DNA from 3 places in the Ruegeria sp. HKCCD6157 genome. Region 3 is predicted to be linked to each of the others. Evidence: riboswitches for the same ligand, from Rfam matches in the RefSeq annotation. Region 3 holds a riboswitch; each other region holds the start of a gene.

Evidence for each region. A riboswitch is a leader RNA that binds a small molecule or an ion and turns the genes downstream of it on or off. The one in region 3 is predicted to bind cobalamin.
Region 1: linked by a shared signal. The riboswitch ahead of GS612_RS10835 (aromatic ring-hydroxylating dioxygenase subunit alpha) and the one ahead of GS612_RS19815 (hypothetical protein) in region 3 are both predicted to bind cobalamin.
Region 2: linked by a shared signal. The riboswitch ahead of GS612_RS19990 (DUF4198 domain-containing protein) and the one ahead of GS612_RS19815 (hypothetical protein) in region 3 are both predicted to bind cobalamin.

Annotation. Positions count from the first base shown of each region.
Region 1 is NZ_WVRB01000002.1:151,365-154,634, forward strand. Features, by position in the region: gene GS612_RS10810 (DUF3833 family protein) at 1-334, shown strand, start outside; gene GS612_RS10815 (DUF3833 family protein) at 331-873, shown strand; gene GS612_RS10820 (hypothetical protein) at 903-1,127, opposite strand; gene GS612_RS10825 (hypothetical protein) at 1,136-1,387, opposite strand; gene GS612_RS10830 (hypothetical protein) at 1,390-1,542, opposite strand; cobalamin riboswitch at 1,654-1,858, shown strand; gene GS612_RS10835 (aromatic ring-hydroxylating dioxygenase subunit alpha) at 1,940-3,193, shown strand; gene GS612_RS10840 (hybrid-cluster NAD(P)-dependent oxidoreductase) at 3,199-3,270, shown strand, end outside.
Region 2 is NZ_WVRB01000012.1:19,503-22,772, reverse strand. Features, by position in the region: gene cbiM (cobalt transporter CbiM) at 1-586, opposite strand, end outside; gene GS612_RS19990 (DUF4198 domain-containing protein) at 593-1,378, opposite strand; cobalamin riboswitch at 1,510-1,709, opposite strand; gene GS612_RS19985 (ROK family transcriptional regulator) at 1,831-2,955, opposite strand; gene GS612_RS19980 (sugar ABC transporter substrate-binding protein) at 3,208-3,270, shown strand, end outside.
Region 3 is NZ_WVRB01000011.1:47,593-50,862, forward strand. Features, by position in the region: gene rsgA (ribosome small subunit-dependent GTPase A) at 1-464, shown strand, start outside; gene GS612_RS19810 (hypothetical protein) at 504-1,424, opposite strand; cobalamin riboswitch at 1,495-1,717, shown strand; gene GS612_RS19815 (hypothetical protein) at 1,808-2,215, shown strand; gene GS612_RS19820 (dual specificity protein phosphatase family protein) at 2,207-2,719, opposite strand; gene GS612_RS19825 (DNA polymerase III subunit gamma/tau) at 2,891-3,270, shown strand, end outside.

The DNA.
Region 1 (3,270 bases), on a different contig from region 3:
CAAATGGTACCTGACGCTGGGAACCGGCAACACGTTCACGGCAATGGCGGATGATATCGTGGGCGAAGGTCGGGGCATCATCTCGGGGTCCACGGTAAAACTGACCTATCGCATCATTCTGCCAGATGACGCCGGTGGACATACGCTGGACGTCACCGATTGGATGTACCTGACAGAAACCGGCGTCATCATGAATCGGTCCGAGATGCGCAAGTTTGGCGTCAAGGTCGCGGAACTGATCGCCACAATGCGTCCAAGCCCCAGATCGAAACCGATTCATCCAAGTGGGTCAAACGGGTATGACGCGACTTCGGAAGGGAAGCCGTTGCAATGATCACCTTTCGCTCTTTCATCGCCTGCATTGCCATCGCAAGCCTTGCAATTTTGGCGGCCTGCTCCAGCAAACCGAAGATACCAAAAACGTTTCTGTCGGACCGACAGTTGAACCTCGAGGAATTTTTCGAAGGCAAAACAGTGGCCTACGGTCAGTTTCAGGATGTTTTGGGAAATATCCCCCGCAGATTCACGGTTGATATCGACGGGACATGGGACGGCGAAACCCTGACCCTGGTCGAAGACTTCGTCTACGACGATGGCGCGACGGAACAGCGCATTTGGACATTGACCAAAACCGGAGAGGATACGTGGACCGGTACGGCGCCTGGCGTGCTGGGCACCGCCAGCGGGATTGAGCGCGGGGATACGTTCAACTGGAAATACAAGATCGACCTGCCGATCAAGGACGGGACCATGCGTGTCAAATTCGACGATTGGATGTGGCTGCTGGATGACGACCGTCTGCTGAACCGCGCGTATGTCTCACGCTATGGCGTCCGTCTGGGTGAAGTCATCCTGTTCTTCGAGAAGAAATAGGGCCGCCAGGACCGGTTTCATCACAAAAGTCAGTAGAAAATAAACTCGTCCACCAATGCTGTCGTCGATCCCTTGACCTCACCGGCCGTGTTTGCCCTTGGCCCGTCCGAGGCTGCACCCTCGGCGCGTTCGCCGCCCTCGACCTTCAGGCGCGCGCGTTCTATCTGCCCCCAGAGGAAAAACAGACCATCTCGTTTTCCCATGAGGCGCGAAGGAACTGTTGTCCGCAAAACACCTGTTTTCGGTTTTGGCATCTGCTCTCTTACTGCCTCCGGTGTTTTCCACCATTTTCGGAAAACGTAATGGTTTTTCCCGAAAAAGACAATTTTTTATGGACAAAATGAGGTTTTCTACCGGCCGTTGACAAGGTGGACTGACAACTCTCGCATGACGGATATTCGCCTTCTTCACCTGTCCCATTGAAAGCCAGCGCTATCCCAAAAGGATCAACTTCACCCAAAAGGGCTTGCTGCAAACCTCCTTCACTTGGCTTGACACTCTCTTTTCCAGCCATGCTCAGGCGACGTGCAGCGTTTCGTTTCTGATCAGAGCAGCCGGGCCTTCGCCGTCGCGGTTGGGGGATAATTTGGCGGCGCCGATGTCAGACGTGGCCGCATCCATCGCAAGGCCATCGGCCACCGCAAAACGCCATGCTGGCGGGCCTGCCACGCCCCTGTGCCAAGGACTGTGATCCCGGCGCCGTCCACGCTGCCGGAAAATTGCCATGTCTGTTTTGAAACCGGAAATGTCGCAAGCATTTCAGCGCTCAAGCGGGTAAAAAGTAGGCTGCCATCGTGAGGTGCCGCTGCTTGATTCTCAGACAGCGGAGAATTGGGAAGCCGGTGGAATTCCGGCACTGCCCCCGCAACGGTAAGGAAGGTCAGGTTCGACAATCAACCACTGGGACGAGGATCCCGGGAAGGTGTCGCAACCGGGTGCAAGCCCCTTTCAAGTCCGGAAACCAGCCTTGCAGATATGTCAAACCGCGGGTGGCGGTGGGGGCACGGGTTTCGGACGTGGTCCTCGCGCGCCTCCGGACGGTTCCTCCCTGTCATCTGCCCAAGCAATGCCGCGGGGCGCGGCAGGAGAGCCAGAAGTGAACAATGTCCAAAACCTGTTGGCGCGTCGAATCCCGGGCTATGCTCTGGAACGGGCCTTTTACACCGACCCCGAGATCTTTCAGACCGACCTGGAAACCATCCACTATCGCGAATGGCTCTTTGCCATTCCTGCTTGCGAACTGGTGAAAGCCGGCGACTATGTAACATACAACGTGGGTGCCTATCGCGTGATCATCGTGCGCGGCGCCGACAACCAGATCCGGGCGTTTCACAACACCTGCCGCCATCGCGGCTCGATCATATGCAAGGCGGCAAAAGGCAACGCGCCGAAGCTGGTTTGCCCATATCACCAATGGACCTATGAGCTTGACGGCTCTTTGCTGTGGGCCCGCGACATGAGGCCGGAGTTTGATCCCAGGCAGCATGGTTTGAAGACGGTTCATTGCCGCGAGTTTGCCGGGTTGGTTTACATCTGTCTGGCGGATGTCGCCCCGGATTTTGACACGTTCGCCAATATCGCGCGCCCGTATCTTGAGCCGCATGATCTTGCGAATGCCAAGGTCGCCTTCGAAAGCACGATCATCGAGAACGGCAACTGGAAGCTGGTCTGGGAAAACAATCGCGAGTGCTATCACTGCGGCGGCAACCACCCTGCGCTGTGCCGGACCTTCCCTGATGATCCGGGCGTGACGGGGATCGAAGGCGGTGAAACCCCAGCCTATATGCAAGCCCATTTCGACAGGTGCCAGGCAGCGGGTATGCCATCGCAGTTCTACCTGCACGAGGACGGCCAATATCGACTGGCGCGGATGCCGCTGAAAGAAGGGGCCGAGAGTTATACGATGGACGGGAAATCCGCCGTGCGCCGCTGGTTGGGCCGGTCGCCCTTTGCGGATGCGGGATCGCTTTTGAAGTTCCACTATCCGACCACGTGGAACCACTTTCTTGCCGACCACTCGATTGTTTTCCGCGTCACGCCGATCAGCCCGACAGAGACCGAGGTCACGACCAAATGGCTGGTCAACAAGGATGCCGTTGAAGGCGTTGACTATGACGTGAAACGTCTGACCGAAGTCTGGGTCGCCACGAATAACGAAGACCGTCAGGTGGTCGAGGACAACCAGCAGGGCATCAACAGCCCGGCCTATGTACCCGGCCCGTATTCAGCCATTCAGGAATCCGGCGTGCTGCAATTCGTGGATTGGTATTGCAACACAGTTTCGGCCCGCCTGGCGCCTGACTCCATGGCGGCGGAGTAAGGCTGATGAAAGACCTGAACACGCTTTCATCAGCCGTCTGGCAGGATGGAGAGATGCTGGAATGTGTCTCGGTCGTG
Region 2 (3,270 bases), on a different contig from region 3:
GCTCGGGCTTGACCTTGCGTGCCAACAACACGGCGAACCCGGTCAAAATCGCCTCGATGGCCATTACAGGAATATGGGCGAAGAAAACAAGCTTGGCGGCAGGCAGAAATTCATCCCCCGACAGCGCCAGCGAAAACGCGACCATGCCGGTTGTCGCCGCAATCGCAAACGCGCCGCCGATGCCCCCCCAAATCGCACCTTGCAAAGGCGTTCCACGCGCGATCAGACGACCGAACAACATTCCGGCCACCACAGCGGGAAAGGCGATATTGACGGTGTTGATCCCCAACACCGTCAACCCGCCAAAGCCGAAAAAGACCGCCTGTAGCAAAAGCCCGACGAACAAAGCCGGGAATGCGGCCCAACCAAGCAGCAGCCCGGCCATGCCGTTGAGGATCAGATGGACCGACGACGGACCAATGGGCACGTGGATCAACGATGCCACGAAGAAACTGGCTGACAGCACGCCCGCAGTGGGGATGCGATCAAGATCCAGAGACCTGAGACCCATGGCGATCCCGCCCGCGGCGGCTATGGCGCCGCCAATTACAACCGGGTTGGAAAGGGCTCCGTCGACGATGTGCATTTGGGGTTACTCCAGATCCCAGGCGCGGATCCAGATGACCGCATCCTGGCTGAGTTCTTTGCCCTCATGTTCGGTTGCCGGACCGGAACCAAGGGCGGCGAAACCCCAGTAACCGGCTTTTGGAACGCCGAACGAAAAATACCCGTTGTCGTCAGATATTGCGACCACCGCACCACCCGGCATTGGTGACGCCTTCGGTGCAGAAGCGGCCGAACTTTCCATGTCGGGTTCGGCTGCCATGTATTCGATCTCGATCTCGGCCCCCGCAACCGGCTGACCATCAGCCAGCACACGGCCCGTGAAAGTCGAACCCGCGATGATGTTGGTCGGCTTGTTCAGCGGGATAATCTCGGTCGGCAGACCCACGGGATTCATCCAATCGGTCGGCAATTCGTTGCGGTTCAGGAAGGCTTTGGTGAGCTGTTGGATATAGATGTCTTCGGATTCCTCGTAATAAGGCTGAGGAACCGTCACCAGCACATAGTCGCCCGACCGTTTGACCGGGACACTGCCTTTGAACGCCGCGCCCTCGTTCTGCCCGCCGGTGAACCGGATAGGTTCCAGCGTGTCCAGCAAATCGGTCTTTTCACCGTTGTGGATCACATAGAATTCCTGCGGCTTTTCAAGATCCATGACATGGCCATTCTCGAACGGATGCCAGAAAATCAGTTTGACCGGCACATCGCCCGGTTTCTCGATCATGGTGTCGGTGGTGTATTCCAAAAGGAAATGCGCATTTGCGATGGCAGGAAGAGCCACCGCGGCAGCGGCTGCGCTGAGCAGCGTTTTCATGAACAGTCGTCCTTGTCCCGTCGCGCCAATCCCGGCGCGAAATTCGTTTTGACCACGGGACATTCAACGCCAAATTACCCTTTCAGGCATCCTGGTCCGACGCACATCCCGTCGCCGATTAGGAGTGCCCCTTATGAGGGCACATGTCCGGCAGGTATCCTGACTTGCGGGTCAAAGCGTTGGACCGGCCTTCCCGGGCAAACCCCAGTGGCGTTTCAGCCCTGCTCGCCGCTTACAGTTGCGGGTGCAGTTGCGGAATTGGGCCTGAGCCCGCACCGCATTCCCTATTGATTCCAGAGCAAGCCCCGGAACCGGACATGCCGAGCGGCTTGCCAGACAACTCAGCCTTCCGTCAACGAAAATGTGTTACGGCCATCGAAAATAATGAGCTCGGCAGTTTGCGAGAGTGAACCAGTTTGTGAAATATCCAAGGCAACAGGGTGATTTCACATCTAAGCTTCTGAAAGATACCTTTCCGACAACGGCAGGCTTGCCGCGCCCAGTGAGCGTGCTTCCGGGCCCACGGTCCCTGCCAGCACGGCAGGGCGCTCGAGACCGGTCAGGTTAAGCTCAGACAGTTTGTCTTCGACCATTTCAACCAAACGCGCCTTGATGTCCTGCGGCATCCAGCCGTCAATCTTCACGCATTCGAAATCTATCAGGCTACAGGATGAGACAATCGCATAGGCAATCCCGCTCGCCGTCTGCTTCAACCAGTTTTCCAGTTGAACTTTTGGCACATCCCAACGCTGGGTCGTTTCCCAAATGGAATGCGACGTGACACCTGCCGTGGTGATTGCACGCTCGAGCACGTACAGGCTGGCCACATCGATAAGCGGCCTGACACCACCGACATCATCCGGCACAGGCAAGGGGCCGATTGCGCCCGAGTTTCCACGCCCTGAAAAGATTGCGCCATTGAGGACCACACCGCCGCCAATGAAGAAACCAATATAGAAGTACAGGAAATCCCTTGGCCCATCGGCTGGACCGAATACCAATTCCGCCCCACAAGCCGCAGTGGCGTCATTTTGCAGGAATACCGGAATATCGAGGCGCCGCGCCAGGTCAGCCTTCAGGTCTGATACGCGCCACGGGTCCATTTCTTCCTGAGGAACCTGAAGGGTCTGGGCCCAGTCCCATAGGTAGAACGGCATGGCAATCCCAAGTCCCGCAATCCTGCCTTTGGCCTCAGGCGGCATGGATGATATCATTTTGCCCAGACTCTCAGTGGAAAACTCCAAAGTGGCTTTCGGCGTTGGATAGTCATAGGTTCGCCGATCGCGTTGCCGTACATTTCCGACAAAGTCAGTCAAAACCAACTCGGCACTGCGACGCCCCACCTTGAGCCCAAAGAAAAAGGCACCATCCGGGTTAAGTCGCATGGGAACGGAAGGTTGCCCGACTTTCCCGCGGACCGGTTCGCCGCGCAAAAGCAAACCATCCTTCTCCAACAGCCGCATGATGACGGAAACGGTTTGTGCCGACAGTCCTGTCATGCGCGCGATCTCGGACTTCGAAAGGGCCTGGTGACGCCGGACAAGCGACAATACAAGCCGTTCGTTCCGGGCCCGCATCCCGCTTTGGTTGGTTCCGCGTACCTCTGACCCGTGCAGGCCAATCGAATTTTTCCGAGATGAATTTTCCGGCACGACCACCCCTTTCCTGCTGAAGAATGAGAAAGCCCGTCCGCACTGTCAATAATAAATAAGAGTGATTTATTTATTGACTCAAAATTCGAATCTTGTGATTGTTTCTTATGGGGTCAGGATTTTTGCCTGATCGCCCTCGTGCCCTACTCGGCATAGAAAAAACTGGGAGGATAATCGATGAAACTTGCAAAACTTGCGGGTGCTGCTGCGCTCGGGGTTACTGCCATGGCTGGCAGTGCA
Region 3 (3,270 bases):
TTGGTTCGTCGGGCGTTGGCAAGACGACACTTGCCAATACCATGACCGATCAGGATCTTGCCACCTCGGACATTCGCGAGGATGACGCGCGGGGCCGACACACGACGACCGCACGCGCACTGCACCGGATGCGCAACGGCGGCTGGTTGATCGATACACCTGGAATGCGCGCGTTGCGCCTGCTGGACGCTCAGGACGGGATCGACGACGTTTTCTCGGACCTTGCCGAGTTGAGCCGGGACTGCCGTTTTTCGGATTGCCAGCACAGCTCCGAGCCCGGATGTGCCGTGCAAAAGGCAATAAGCCACGGCATGCTTGATCCGGCTCGATTGGACCGGTGGCGCAAGCTTCGGCGCGAAGATCAGCGCAATTCTGAAACCGTCGCGCAGTCCCGGGCGCGGGACAAAGCGTTCGGCAAGATGGTCCGTGGCGTCATGAAGGAAAAGAAACTTCGCAACCGGTGATTGTTGGACGGTGCCCGGCCCGTCCTGCGCCGCGTCTGATCAAGCGATCAGTCGCGGCCAAACCGCTGCATTGCGCCGGGCAAATGCTCCGATATGACCAACCTCGGGCAACCCGAAATCGGCGGGGCTCAGCAGGTGGCGGTTGGCAGCGGGGCCGTAAAGATCCGCAAGCCGCCAAACCGCTTCCGGCGGCACCATCTGGTCGTCTTCGAAGGTGAACAAATCCACGGGCGTTCCAGAATCCTTCCACTGCGCCGCAGGTAACTCATGCCCGATTTCAGGCACATAATTCAAAGGCGCGGTACACCATTTGCGCCACTGCCAATAGACCGATGCCGGCAGATCCGAGCCGAACCCGATCGCCTTTCCGGGAAGGTAGCCAAGGGCTCGGGCCAAAAGCGGGGCATGACCATACCAGAACAATCCTGCCAAACCACGATAGGGCCATGGATGGTCGCTTACGGTTACCAGCCCCGAACACACACAGATCATCCGGTCAATCAGATCGACATCCGGCTGCACAGGCCCCAACATCGCGCCGATCGAATGGCCGATGGTCCAATGCTGCGAATCGGGAAACCGTCTGCGCATTTCCGTCCTTGCCGCGGGCATGTCGATCAAGGCCCAATCCGCCATGGTCGCACGCGAGTCTTTCAGGCGGCCGGTCAAGGAATGCCCGTAGTCGCGATAGTCATAGGTCAGGCAGGCCATACCCTGCTCGGCAGCAAGCCATCGTGCGAAATGACGGTAATAATCGCGCGGCACACCCGTTGCACTGTTCAGCACGACGACGATTTCGGGCGAGGTCAGCGGGCTGTACAACCGGGCAGACAGTGTTTTCTGCCCGGACGGAAAGCGAAACTCTTCGGTCAATACCGTTTGCTCTGTGTCCAACATGATCTCTGGCTTTGCGCTTGGTAAATCCGGTTTCCGAACCTCAACGCCCTCGACACTATGCATGAACCGACACCGTATCCAGCATGACCAAGCGTCCGGTCAAAAGATCGGCTTGACTCGATGCGTGCTCAAACGCTAGCGGTTGTGTGATGGTTTCCGGCCTCCACAAGGGGTCGGGATGAAAAGGGAACACGGTGCGGTGATGTCTGGTCATGCAGGCAACAACCAAATCCGCGACTGCCCCCGCAACTGTAAGCGGTAAGCGATGCCGAAACACCACTGGCCCCGAAGGCTGGGAAGGTCGGCAAAGCGATGACCCGCAAGTCAGGAGACCTGCCATCGGAAACGAAACCGAAACTCGGGCGGGGTGTCCGGGCAGGTCCTGACGGCATCACGATGTCCCACCTGTCCCAAATATCCTGTCCACCAAGCGCGGAGGGCGCAGGATGATCTGGAAGACAAAAACACATGAATTCAGTGCAACAGTATGTCAGCGGACGGGCAAAACCTGCCCCGCTTTGGCGCGGCTGGCGCGCTCGATATCCGAAGCCATGGCCCAGGCGACCTCGGCCACAAGTGACGATTTCGAGATTGAGGGCAGCAGTAAGCTGTCACATTGCACCGAAGGATGTCATGCAATTTTCCGCGCGCAATCAGACAGCATTCGTGTTTTTTGCGGGACGCAGCCCGAAACCGCAATTGAGCCGCTGAACGGCTATGCCGACCTGATCTTCGGAAACACGTTCAGTGCGATGCCATCCGGCGTCGTGAAGACCCCACCCTGCGCGATGATCGAAGTTTCCACGATCCGGCCTCGAAAACCTGCTTGCGCGCCCGTGCAGATTTCAATCTGAATCCAGACTGACCTGTGCCTGGGCACGCCGAGAGGCCCAGGCCAGTTGCGCATCCGTTTCGACGGCGCAAGGGCGCACCGCCCGCAATCGTTGCAGCGCCGTGTCCGTGCGTTCGCCGCATTCGACCATAAGCCGAAGGACAACCATACCTGACCTGCCACATCCCCCGCGGCAGTGTACCAATACGCGACCTCCGCCGGACAGCGCGTGCCGGGCCGCGGCGCTGACGGACGGCCACGCGTCATCAATCGCTTTTGTCGGCGCTCCGAAATCTTCGATCGGCAGGTGAACCCATCGGCTGGCGCGGCTTTGAATATCGCTGCCAAATTCCTGCGCCCCGTCCTGAAGCATTTCGACATCCGTCGTCATCGAAACAACAAGCCCCGGCTGCCAGGCTGCGATCATATCCAGATCGCTGGAGTAATCTCCGCCGCGTCCGGGCATCGAGGTCAGTGCCAGCGTTCCGCCACCGACTTGAAGGGCGTAGATCACCAACTGCGACATGAATCCTGTCCTCCCCAAAGAACTCTTTACAAAAATGAGCCATTAAATCCGCTGATGCAGTTTAGTGCGAAAGCGACTCGTTTCTAAATCAAAAATCATCGCGCCCCGCTGTGGACGCGAGCACCGGTGGCCACTACGCTGTGCCCAAGCACCGAATCCCAACGAGAAGACATGACAGACAGCTCCAGCCCCGCCTATCAGGTTCTCGCCCGCAAATATCGCCCGGAAACCTTTGCCGATCTGGTGGGTCAGGATGCCATGGTGCGCACCCTGAAAAACGCGTTCGCGGCCGACCGGATCGCGCAGGCCTTCATCATGACCGGCATTCGCGGCACCGGCAAGACGACCACGGCGCGGATCATCGCCAAGGGCATGAACTGCATCGGCCCCGACGGCAATGGCGGCCCAACGACCGAACCCTGCGGCCAGTGCGAGCATTGCGTGGCCATCATGGAAGGCCGCCATGTCGACGTGATGGAGATGGACGCCGCCAGCCGTACGGGCGTCAACGACATCCGCGAGATCATTGACAGTGTCCGCTATCGCGCCGC